3 regions of the Caldibacillus debilis DSM 16016 genome follow, and region 1 is predicted to be linked to each of the others. Evidence: riboswitches for the same ligand, from Rfam matches in the RefSeq annotation. Region 1 holds a riboswitch; each other region holds the start of a gene.
The links. Region 1 has a riboswitch for thiamine pyrophosphate ahead of thiT (energy-coupled thiamine transporter ThiT). Riboswitches for the same ligand answer to the same signal wherever they lie in the genome.
Positions count from the first base shown of each region.

Region 1 (4,174 bases):
TCGGGTGGCTGAAATTTCCGAGGCGGAAAGAAAGGCGCTGGCCGCCCTAGACTTGGATGAGGAAGAGATCCGCAAAGAGCTGGGTGTGCCCGAACTTTACGGCGAAGAAGGGTATACCTACGTAGAAAGAACGTCGGTCCGCCCGACATTGGAAGTCAACGGCATGTTCAGCGGATTCCAGGACGAAGGGATCAAGACCGTCCTGCCGGCGAAGGCCACCGCAAAAATCACATGCCGCCTCGTGCCCGACCAGGATCCGGAAGAAATCCTGCAATTAATTGAAAAACATATCGAAAAACATTTGCCGAAGGGCGTCACATACCAAGTGACCCGTTTCGACAAGGGGGAACCGTTCGTAACGCCGCTGGACCATCCCGCCATTCAAGCGGCGGCCAGGGCTTATGAAAAGGTTTATAAGGTGCCGGTCACCTTCACGAGAAGCGGCGGATCCATTCCCATCGTCGCCACCTTCCATAAACTGCTGAACCTTCCCGTCGTCCTGATGGGCTTTGGACTGCCTTCGGAAAACGTCCACTCCCCGAATGAGCACTTCCATCTGGAAAACTTCGACAAAGGCCTGTTGACCCTTTCGATCTACTGGCATGAATTGAATAATTCCCTCCGGTGACGGGGATTTTTCCCCGTTACCCGGTTTTTTGCGCCTTTTTTCGTTCCGGGAAAACCGTTATAATGGGGAAGGAACGGTTCCGCTTCAAGAAAAAGAAAAAGGTGTGAGAAAATTGATCAAATGCATTGCGACGGACATGGACGGCACCCTTTTGAATATGGATCAAACCATCAGCAAAGAGAACGCGGAGGCGATCCGGACGGCCAGGAAAAGGGGCGTCGAAGTCATCGTTTGTACGGGGAGGTCCTATGAAGGCGCCCGTTTTCCGTTGACGGAAGCCGGGCTGGAATGTTTCCTGATCTGCATGAACGGCGCCCAAATCCGCACCTTTGACGGGGAGATCCTTTCTTCCATTCCCCTCGATCCGGCAATCGTCCGGAGCGTCCATCCGATCCTCGAAAAATATCAAATCTATTACGAGATGTATACGAACAAAGGGCAGCTTTCCACCGAATACGAACATGCGGTGGCCACGGTGGCCGACATCCTTTCCAAAATCGGCAATTTCCCCTCGTTCAAGAAGGTGATGGAGGGAGTCATCACCCGTTTCGCCAAAGGAAAAATAAAATTCGTCGGGGACTACGGGCCCATCTTTTCCGATCCCTCCTACGAAATCTATAAAATCATCGCCTTTTCTTTAAACGAGGAAAAACTGGAACGGGCAAGAGAGGAACTGCAAAGGATCGGCGGAATCGCCATCAGCTCCTCATGGCACAACAATTTGGAGATCACCGATATCCGGGCCCAAAAAGGGATCGCCCTGGAAACATTCGTCGCCTTAAAAGGCTGGTCATTAAAGGAGACGATGGCCATCGGGGACAACTACAACGACGTCTCCATGTTGGAACGGGCGGGCTTTTCCGTCGCCATGGGAAACGCGCCGGAGGATATCAAAAAAATCTGCCATTACGTCACGGACACAAACGACAACCACGGGTTCAGCAAGGCGGTATACAAGATCCTCGAGATGAACGAACAAGCGATATAACGAATGTACGCCAAACCAAAAAGGGTGCCCGATGTTTCGGGCACCCTTCATTTCACCGATTGGGTCAAAAGGCGGGGCGCAGTGCCTAAAACCAGGATCAGGACGATATAGCAGAACAAGGCCGATCCGAGCATGGTCATCCCGTTGATGACGAAGGAATAGGCGATCGCTCCCCACAGCGTGGAACTGGCTTCCGCCCAAAAGATGAATCCGGCGATGAAATGCCAAAAATAACGGGCAAAACTTCCGATAAATACGGCCGCGAACAAAAGCCACGCCCGCCCTTTCCAGTTTCCTTCCCGGAAACTTTTTTGGACGGCCCCTTTCAAAACCCCGGCAAAGCCGATGCAGGAAAAGGCGACAAAATATTCGATGAACCCTTGCAGAGGCGTTAAAATATAAGCGTCTCCCGTGATCACCTGAAGCAGGCCCCACAAAAATCCGCCGGCAAACCCCGCGGTTATCCCCCAACGAAAGGCGAGAAGAAAGATCGGTACCATTGCGAAAGAAATGGAAATGTTCGGAGTGGGATTGACGGACGGGAGAATATCCAGCACGTAGGCGAGCCCCGCCATGATCGCCGTTTCAATCAGCGCCTGCAAACTCAGTTTTTTTCGCATAAAAAAACCTCCTATGATTTTTTTGAACGTTCCATAGGAGAAAGCTGAAAAAGGCACGGCTTATCCCTGATAAACCCGCCGTTCGCTTTCCACAATCCCTGCGCTAGCATTACCTAGATCAGGTACGAAGGGTCTGAACTTAAAAAAGTTCACTCTCAGCCGAAAACAGCTCCCCCTGTGGAAACGTCGATTCAATTTTCACATCCATTATAGAATAATCCGGACCGAAAGGGAAGATGCAAAATGAAGGGCGTGCCGGGCAAAAGGGTTGCGCCGCCGGGTTTTCGTCGAAGTTTCCGTCCATTCTTCGCCGGAAATCATCGTGACCGAACGGCGGCCGCTTTTTCCGCCATCCCCGCGGCCGCAAGCGCGCAGCCTTTCCGGCAGATTTCGCGTTCGCTTTTCGGGGTTAGCAGATCCCGCTCCCTCCCCTTCCCCCGGATATCAAGGGAAACGAACGGCCGTTCCCGGCCAACAAGAAAATGTAAAGCCGATCCATTTACTTACTATTGGTAAGAAGGTATAATTTTTATAACGAGGGGTGGACGGGAGTTTCAGGGTTGGAGGTGGAATTATGAAAAGCTCGCTTTGCCCGAAGATGGAAAAAACGCTGGAAATGATCAGCAAACGCTGGACGGGTCTCATCATCTTCCAACTGCTGAAGGGCCCGCAGCGTTTTTGTGAAATAGAAAACGCCATCCCGATCAGCGGGCGGCTTTTGTCGGAACGGCTGAAGGAACTGGAACATGAAGGAATCGTCTCCCGGAAAGTCTTTCCGGAGGTGCCCGTCCGGGTGGAATATTCCCTTACGGAAAAAGGGAAAGCCTTTCGGCCGATCATGGAAGAGATCCAAAAATGGGCCGAAAAATATATGGAGGTCGATCCGCAGCCTGTCAGCAAACGCTGAAAATACCGGATAAACCGTCGGTTTCCGCCAAAACCGGATACGGCGGCGGGTCCGGTGCCGGGTTGCCTCCCTGGTCCCTTCGGTTTCGCCTTCACTGGGGAAAAAGACCACCTGTCGGGAGAAGGCGGACGGGCATAAACCCCTTCCGCCCGTTCCGTTGCGTCCCTCCTGGGTGCCCGAAGGGAGCCGGCGTCCCCTTGCTTTTGGGGTGGTGCGCACCGCGGAAACGGAAGGCGGCCGGCGAATTCCGCCGGAAAACACGGACGCCGTTTCAGACGGCTGCGTCCGGATGCGTTCCCGGGATGCCCAAGACCGGAGGCCTGCCCGGCCGCCAAAGGTTTTGCCGGAAATGCGGCAGAGGCGGAAACACGGATCGTCCGCCCCCTTATCCGGGGATGTGCGGCGGAGATGGCAACCAAAACCGGAAGACGGTCCGGAGATTTGAACAAGCAGGACCAAAGGGCCCAGGATATGGGAAGGGCGGAATCCGTTCCGCGGCGTGACGGAGGCTTCCGGTTCCTTTGGGAAAAAACCGGGCGGCTTCCGGGGAAGCCCGAAAAAATCCGGGAAGGGATCCGGGAAAGATCCGCAACCCCGCCGGCATCGGCGATGGAAGCGATCGGGCCTTTTTCCCGCCGCTTAGACCGGAAAGCGCGGTTGGATTTTACAAGCCGTTTTGCAATCGGTTTCATTCAGTTAAAATCGGCCTGCCGCTGCATACGGCCGTTGCGGACCGGGCCGCCCCTCCGCCCCGGTTCATCCGGCATGCGCCTAAGAACCGCCGGGACCGTTTGGCCGTATCCATTTCCATGAGCAAAAAAATTTGAAAATCGGAGGAGAAAAAGCCGTTTCCCCCTTGCAAACGGGATTATTTTCCGGATCTCTGCTGCGCAGCCCCTGTCTTGAGCACCGCCCTTCGATCATCAAAGAAAAAACCGCACCCTGGACCGTCCATCGGACGCCGGGTGCGGTTTTGCTTCCGCTTATTCTGCCCTTGCGGCTTCAATGTGCACGGTGATTTTCACTTCTTC
Region 1 covers NZ_KB912882.1:81,134-85,307, forward strand. The annotation lists gene A3EQ_RS0106260 (dipeptidase) at 1-628, shown strand, start outside; gene A3EQ_RS0106265 (Cof-type HAD-IIB family hydrolase) at 732-1,616, shown strand; gene thiT (energy-coupled thiamine transporter ThiT) at 1,664-2,236, opposite strand; TPP riboswitch at 2,314-2,422, opposite strand; gene A3EQ_RS0106280 (winged helix-turn-helix transcriptional regulator) at 2,811-3,143, shown strand; gene A3EQ_RS0106295 (YceI family protein) at 4,127-4,174, opposite strand, start outside.

Region 2 (4,174 bases), on a different contig from region 1:
AGGTGCATCCGGTGCCGTGGGTATTTTTTGTGGGAATCCTTTTGCTTTGGAATGTGAAAAATTCCTTTCCATCGAACAGGATATCGGTGGCCTGATCGTCCCCCCGATCATGCCCCCCTTTGATCAGCACCCATTTGGGCCCGAGACGGTGCAGTTTTTGGCAGGCGGCTTTTTTGTCTTCCATCGTTTGAATGGACATTTCCGTCAATACTTCGGCCTCCGGAATATTCGGCGTAACCAGGCAGGCCAACGGCAATAAATCGTTTTTTAAGCTGTCCACGGCTTCCCATTCCAACAATGTCTCCCCGCCTTTGGCGACCATGACGGGATCCACGACCACTTTTTCCCATTGGTATTGGCGAATTTTTTCCGCCACGGCAGCAATAATCTCAGCGGAGAAAAGCATGCCGGTCTTCAAAGCGTCGGTTCCCATGTCTTGGGCAATGGAATCGATTTGTCGGCGGACGGCTTCCGGCGTCATCGGATATACGGCTTGGACGCCCAATGTATTTTGAGCGGTTACCGCGGTTAACACGGACATGCCGTATACGTTTAATTCCTGAAACGTTTTCAAGTCTGCTTGTATCCCCGCTCCGCCGCCGCTGTCCGAACCCGCGATGGTCAACGCTTTCGAAACGTTTTTCATCGGTCATCCCTCCTTTTGCAAAACTGGGGTTGCCCGCATCGGTTGAAAAATGATCATTCATTTCGCCCTATTCCCCCTTGCCTGCCCATCCCCGGATTGGATACGCCGACGGTCTCCCCCTGGTGTCCGATTCAAGCCAAGGAAGGCCTTTATCCCATCAGTAAGCGGCGTCGGCGACCGAAATTGCCTTCCGCACTGCCCCTGCCCGAAGTCATTCGATTTGTTCAAAGGAACCGTGTCGGAGAATTTCCGCTTCCGAAACAAGGGCCAATTGATTGATAAATTCCATTTGGAAGCTGCCCGGTCCCTGTTTCCCGCTCTTTTCCGCTGCGATCTCCGCTGCAACGCCGTAAAAAACCACCGCCGATACGGCCGCTTTTACCGGGTCCTTTTCGACGGCGGCAAAAGCGCCGGCAACGGCGGACAGCAGGCAGCCCGTTCCAGTGACTTGCGTCAGGATGGGATGTCCGTTATGAACGAGAAAGGTTTTGGAACCGTCCGATATGACATCATCTTTGCCGGTCGCAATGACCACGGTTTGCCATTGTTTCGCCGCCCTTTTTGCCCATTCGGCCGGATTTCCTTTTAAATCTCCGGCATCGACCCCCTTTACCTCCCCCTGTTCCCCGATCAGCTGGGAAATCTCCGCCGCATTGCCCCGTATCATCGTCATTTTCAGCTCTTCCAGAAGGCTTTTAGCGACAAACTTTCGGTAAGGGGTTGCCCCTGCGCCGACCGGATCAAAGATGACGGGGGTTCCATGGGCATTGGCGGATCGCCCCGCTTTGACCATCGCCTTCAAAATCGCTTCATCGACCGTTCCCATATTCAAGACAAGGGCATCCGCCATTTTTGCGGCCTCCGCGGCCTCGTTTTCGGAAGAAGCCATAAAGGGAGAGGCTCCAAGGGCCAGCAAGCCATTGGCGGAAAAATTCGCCACGACGATGTTGGTAATATTGTGAATCAACGGTTTTTGTTCCCGAATCCTGTTGAGCAACGCACATACGGTACGGGCATCCATCGTTTTCCCCCTCCTCCAGGATAAAAAGAACGGCGGATCGCTTTGCGAAAGAAATACCGGTTCAGCCATCCTTTTTCAAATAAAATAAAAAAACCAGCATCCCTGGGGACCTGGTTTGCGAACGAATAGCGGAAAAGAATAACTACTTTCCCACGCCGGCATTACCCGGGTCAGGTCCGAAGGGTTGAAAAACTTTCCGTTTTTCTCTCAGCCCTCACCAAGGGCACCCCTAGTAGTTATGGCAATCGCATGATGATCAATTTGTAAGGAAGTATATCATATCCGGCCGGGAATGTATATAGAAACGGCTAAAAAAATGGGATTCCTTTTCTTTTCTTAAAAATTATGCTAAAATTCTGTTCTCCCAGCGCAACCGATACGTCAGGGAAAATGCGCGTTAAGTAAAAGGAGAGTGGCAAGAAATGAATCATTGGAAACGGAACCTGATCCTTTTTCTGGGGAGCCAAACGATATCCCTCTTCGGTTCGGCTTTGGTCCAATATGCGATCATGTGGTATATCACCCTGCATACCAAATCCGGGTTTATGATGACCCTCTACATCATTTGCGGTTTTCTCCCGACCTTTTTCCTTTCCCCATTCGCCGGGGTATGGGCCGACCGGTACAGCCGGAAACTGCTTATCATTCTGGCGGACGCCATGATCGCCATGGTCACTCTGTTGTTGGCCGTTCTTTTTTTGGCGGGATATGATGCCTTATGGCTGTTTTTCGTCATATCCGCTGTCCGGGCAGTCGGAACGGCCGTGCAAAATCCTGCTGTAGGGGCGATTTTGCCGCAAATCGTGCCGGAAGATAAGCTGACGAAGGCGAACGGCGCAAACGGGAGCATGCAAGCCCTCGTCACCCTCGTGGCGCCCATGGTCAGCGGGGCGCTGCTGACGGTCGCATCCATTGAAATCATTTTCTTTATCGATGTGATAACCGCCGCGATCGCCATCTTCATTTTGCTCACTTATTTGCACGTCCCGGTCCATGAAAAGGCCCGGCTCAAGGAGAAAGTCGGCTATTTCCGGGACATGCGGACAGGGATCCTGTTTATAAAAAAACACGATTTTTTAAAACAGTTTTTTCTGTTTTTCGCGATATTCTTTTTCCTGATCGCCCCTGTTTCCTTCTTGACTCCCCTGCAAGTCGCCCGGAGTTTCGGAGACGATGTTTGGCGGCTGACGGCCATTGAAGTCGTTTTCTCCATCGGCATGATGCTGGGCGGAGCGTTCATGGCTTATTGGGGAGGATTCCGAAACAGGACCCATACGATGGCCCTCGCCACTTTTATCTTCGGAATTTGCACATTTGCCCTCGGCGTCATTCCGTATTTCTGGATCTATTTACTTTTCATGGGCATTCTCGGGGTGACGTTGCCGATCTTTAATACGCCCGCCACCGTTTTATTGCAGGAAAAAGTGGAAAGCGACTTTTTGGGAAGAGTGTTCGGAATATTCACGATGATCTCAACCTCAATGATGCCGTTGGGAATGCTCGTTTTCGGACCCGTCGCGGACATGATCAGGATCGAATGGCTGCTGATCGGAACCGGCTTGGTCTTGTTCCTGCAGGGATTTTTCCTGACGGGCAACAAAGTGTTGTTGAAAGCGGGAAAAACGGCCTAGAGCCGGCTGCCGATGAAGCGGCGGAAGCGTCCCGCGGCAAAACCGGCCCGCCGGAGGGCATGGCCGCCATCGGGGCCGGCAGTCCCCGGGCATAACGGAGGGATATGCACCCAATGAAGGGGCTGTCCCTCAATGATTGGACAAAAACTCGGTACGTATCCGCGATGACGTCCGGCAGTTTTTTTGCCATCCCGCAATGATTATTAGATAAAAAACTCCTCTTAAGAACGTATAGATTTTTATTTTGCAACCTGTCTGCCTTAAGGGGAGCCATATCATTGCGGACAGCCTTCGACCCTATGTTGGCAGGTTTCTCCTTCCCAATCGGGGGCCCGTTGTGCCTTTGGCAGATTTGGCCCTCTTCCCTTTTTCTGCAGTGAGGCGGCGGTTCGCCGTCCGCTATTTCAAATTGCGGGCGGCTGAATATTAAGTACCCAGTCCCGCGGCGATTCCGGGAGCCCGCAGGCGGCATGACGGAGTTCCTGCTGTCCGGCCGCGCCACCAAACAAGCCTCGCAATTAAAAAGAGAGCGGAAAACGTCCGCTCCCTTCGCCGAGAGTTCATCCTGGTCAATCGTTGGAGATAATGACCTTTAAGGCTTTATTTTTTGCCGCATTTCCAAAGATTTCATAAGCTTCCATAATGTCTTTAAAGGCAAAACGATGGGTGATCAATTTTTCCGGTCGCAATTTTTTCGATTGGACCGTTTTTAGCAGCATCGGCGTCGAGGTGGTGTTCACCAAGCCGGTGGTCAGCGTGATGTTGGAGATCCAAAGTTTTTCGATATGGAATTCGACCGGTTTGCCATGGACCCCGAGGTTGGCCAAATATCCGCCCGGTTTCAAAATTTGTTGGCAAATGTCGAAGGTTGCGGGG
Region 2 covers NZ_KB912891.1:235,601-239,774, reverse strand. The annotation lists gene thiD (bifunctional hydroxymethylpyrimidine kinase/phosphomethylpyrimidine kinase) at 1-646, opposite strand, end outside; gene thiM (hydroxyethylthiazole kinase) at 858-1,667, opposite strand; TPP riboswitch at 1,798-1,908, opposite strand; gene A3EQ_RS0111255 (MFS transporter) at 2,090-3,298, shown strand; gene A3EQ_RS0111250 (zinc-dependent alcohol dehydrogenase family protein) at 3,868-4,174, opposite strand, start outside.
Region 2: another riboswitch for thiamine pyrophosphate. It lies ahead of thiM (hydroxyethylthiazole kinase); the one in region 1 lies ahead of thiT (energy-coupled thiamine transporter ThiT).

Region 3 (4,174 bases), on a different contig from region 1:
GCCGTCTTGAAGTTTGTGCTCAATGAAGGGGTCGGGCGCTGGCATCTGGCGACCGGCACGACGATTCTGGACGGCTGGAAGCGGATGGGGAAATGGGCGACCGGTTATTTCGGGATTTACATCGTGATTTGGGGCTTCGTTTATGGGGCGGCCGTCGCCTCTTCATGCGCCTTGGCGATGACGGCCATGTTTCCGCAGCTTCCCCTCTGGGGCTGGGCGGTTATCAATTCCCTGGCCGGCTTCGCACTCGTTTGGCAGGGGAAATTTCGCGCCTTTGAAAACGTGATGAACGTGCTCGTCGGGGTGATGTTCGTCACAGTTGTCGGGTCGGCCGTCATCGTCCTTCCCGAGCTCGGCGGCGTGATCCATACGGCGGCGCCATCCTTGCCTGAAGGTTCGCTGTTATACGCCCTCGGTTTGATCGGCGGGGTCGGCGGATCGATCACGCTGGCCTCCTACGGTTACTGGCTCCAGGAAAAGAAGTGGCAGGGGCTAGGGTTCGTCCGCGCCGTTCGATACGATTCGGGGATCGCCTATTTGGTCACCGCCCTCTTTACGGTTTCCCTCTTGATTTTGGGTGCCGCATTGCTTTACGGGACGGATGCGACCATCGAAGGCGAAAAAGGGCTCGTCGATTTCGCGGCGATTTTGGGAAATGAATTGTCGCCTGCCTTCCGCTGGGTGTTTTTGATCGGGTTTTGGGCCGCATCGTTCACGTCCCTGCTCGGCGTCTTGAACGGCGTCTCGTACCTGTTCGCCGATTTTGTCCACACGGTGCGGAACACCGGCATCGAAAAGCGGCGTTTGAGCGGGACGAAGGCCTATAAGTTTTACGTGTTTTGGCTCACCTTCCCGCCGATGCTCCTGCACTTCTTCGGAAAACCGGTCGGCCTGATCCTGGTTTACGGGGCCTTGGGTTCGTTGTTCATGCCGTTTTTGGCGTTCACCTTGCTCTATTTGTTGAACAGAAAAGCTCTGGTGCCCGATGCGAAAGTCCGGAACCATTGGCTTTCGAACCTCTTCCTCCTGTTGAACCTTTTGCTTTTCGCGGTGCTTGCCGTAAACGAATTGAAAGGGCTTTTCGACTGAACCGGATCCGGGCCGTCATACCCCCGGAGACGGCGCTTCATTCCTCGCTCTTCCGCCCGGTCAGGCTGACCTATTTTCTGCGGAAGGAATGCCGGTGGTTGGCAGGAAGGCGCAGCACGCGGACCGGGGAAAAGGTCCGGCGATCAGGTTTCAAGGATGGTAAGCGTGGAAATGAAAAACGGGAGGCGGTTCGGCGGCTTCCTTTTATGGCTGGTGGCGGGGATGGGCGGAGCGCCGCTTGCCCGGGCAGGCCGGGTTTCCATATTTATGGAAAAGAATGTAAATAGACCGGGTACCGCATCGGCTGTCTTCGTTGAAGATGATGCTCGCATTTTATGAAAAGCATCCGACGGTCGTATGCGGCCCGATGCTTCCGCTTGATGAAAAAGGCTTGCCCTCCGCATCTTTTTATGCCATAGTTAAAGATGAAAGGACAATCCAATAAGGATGCCAGTTTGTGGGGGAACCGGTGTTGCCGGTTGAGAGTGTATCCGTGAGATACAGACCCTTCGAACCTGATCTGGTTCATACCAGCGTAGGGAACATACTGGCCTGCAATTTCAATTTTGCAGCGGATAAGTATGTTCCCCGGGGTGTTTCCCGGGATTTTTGTTTAGACGCCGCTTTCCTTTCCTGCCCGGGAAACCGCCGGGATACCTCCCTCCGCAAACGGCAAACGACAAGGAGGGATTTTTTCATGGGAAAATGGAGGATGCTGTTTCTATTAAGCCTGGCGACGATTGTATTCGCCTCCTGCTCCGGCAAGGGAGGGGATGCGGGAAAAGAGGACGGGAAAACGAAACCCGCGGAAAAGATTACCGTCGCTTTGGACTGGACGCCGAACACCAACCATACCGGGCTGTACGTGGCAAAGGAAAAGGGATACTTCAAGGATGAGGGGCTGGATGTGGAAATCCTCATGCCCGGGGAAGTCCCCGCCGAGCAGTTGGTCGCCTCCGGCCGGGCGGATTTCGGGGTGAGCTACCAGGAAGCCGTCACCCAGGCCCGGATCCAGGATGTCCCGATCGTTTCCATCGCCGCCGTCATCCAGCACAACACCTCCGGATTTGCTTCCTTAGCGGAAAAAAAGATCACCTCGCCGAAGGACTTTGAAGGGAAAACATACGGCGGATGGGGATCGCCCGTGGAAAGGGCCGTTTTGGCTTCGCTCATGAAGCAGGAGGGGGCCGATGTGGACAAGGTGAAGTTCGTCAACATCGGCGATACCGACTTTTTTACCGCCGTAAAAAAGGATATCGACTTCGTTTGGATCTATTACGGTTGGACGGGCGTGGAAGCGAAGCTGCGGAACGTGCCGATTCACATCGTCTATTTGACCGATTACAGCGAAAAATTGGATTATTATACGCCTGTCCTTGTCGCGAGTGAGGCGATGATCGGGAAAAACCCGGAAACGGTCCGGAAATTTTTGGCCGCCGTTTCAAAAGGATACCGTTTCGCGATCGATCACCCCGATGAAGCCGCGGACATTTTGATCGGGGCGGTCCCCGAACTGGATGCTGAGCTCGTCCGGGAAAGCCAAAAATGGTTGTCCAAAAAATACCAGGACGACGCCGAACGATGGGGGGAACAGAAACTGGAAGTCTGGAAAAACTATGCGGAATGGATGTATGAAAACGGGCTTTTGGAAAAGCCCCTCGACGCCGAAAAGGCCTTTACCAACGAGTTTTTGCCGGAGGAATGAGAACCTCCGGCACCGAGGGGAACCGTTTGCTTTAATCTAAATGGAGGAGGCAATACCGATGGCCGATGCGCTTGTCAGCATTCAAATCATCCCAAGAACGCGGAATGAAGAAGACACCTATTCGCTGGTGGATGAAGCCATTCAAGTGATCGCCGATTCGAAGGCCAAATACGAGGTCCATCCGCTGGAAACGACGATGGAAGGGGATTTGCGGGAACTGTTGGACATCGTTGACCGGATGCACCGGAAAATGATTGAAAAAGGATGCCCGAGCGTCCTTTCCGAGGTGAAGATCTTTTATAAACCGGGAGGCGCGTCAATGGACGAATTGACGGCGAAATACCGTTGAGGAAAAGGATCCGGGAGGGCGGGCCTCCCGTTCTCGTCCTTATTCTGTCGCTGTTCCTTTGGGAAGGGGCGGTGCGGATATTTTCCGTGCCCGCCTGGCTTCTTCCGGCCCCGTCCGCAATCCTCCGGGAAGGGATCTTCGGCTGGAGGGAGTACGCCGGGCATTTGGCGGCCACGGCCCGCCTATCCTTTTTCGGTTATCTCATCGGCTGTTTGACCGGGGCGGGGACGGCGGCGGCGCTTCACCTCGTCCCGTTGCTGCGGAAAAGCCTTTATCCGTTTTTGATCATTTCGCAAAATATTCCGTTGATCGTGCTTGCCCCGCTGCTCGTCATCTGGTTCGGCTTCGGGGTGCTTCCGAAAATCATCGTGATTACCCTCGTTTGCTTTTTCCCGGTCGCCGTCAGCACCTTGGACGGGTTCCGGCAGACGAGCCCGGAATTGATGCACTACATGGAAATGGCCGGCGCAAGCAAAGGACAAATCTTCCGGAAACTGGAATGCCCCCATGCCTTGCCTTTCCTGTTTTCCGGGTTGAAAATTTCCGCCTCCTACAGCGTCATGGGGGCGGTCGTCTCCGAATGGCTCGGGGCGAAGGAGGGATTGGGGGTATACATGACCCTTGCCCAATCCGCCTTCCGCACGGACCGGGTCTTCTTGTCCATCTTTCTCGTCGTTTTCTTGAGCCTGGTCTATTTCGGTCTCATCGGCTGGCTGGAGAAAAAGACGGTGAAATGGAAACCGGAAGAAAGGGAGAAGGAAAGACGATGAAGAGGGGCTGAAATCCGCCGGCGGACGTTTGGGTTCCATTCCGGTCATCGGTGCACCCGGACTGCGATCGCCGGCCGGAGGGGAGGCCCCTTTCTCAATCCGTCGTTTTTTGACGAAGTGCCAAAAGGGCTGACGTGAAACGGCTCAATATTGCCAAACCTAGAGTCCGCCGAACGGGAAGCCGAATTTCACACAATGATTCGAACTTAACCTTTGCTTGGGTTTTCCGTCCGGATCCCTTCCGGAGAAAGATCCGCACGC
Region 3 covers NZ_KB912913.1:186,607-190,780, forward strand. The annotation lists gene A3EQ_RS0115755 (Nramp family divalent metal transporter) at 1-1,089, shown strand, start outside; TPP riboswitch at 1,539-1,648, shown strand; gene A3EQ_RS0115770 (ABC transporter substrate-binding protein) at 1,787-2,794, shown strand; gene A3EQ_RS0115775 (thiamine-binding protein) at 2,853-3,143, shown strand; gene A3EQ_RS0115780 (ABC transporter permease) at 3,140-3,913, shown strand.
Region 3: another riboswitch for thiamine pyrophosphate. It lies ahead of A3EQ_RS0115770 (ABC transporter substrate-binding protein); the one in region 1 lies ahead of thiT (energy-coupled thiamine transporter ThiT).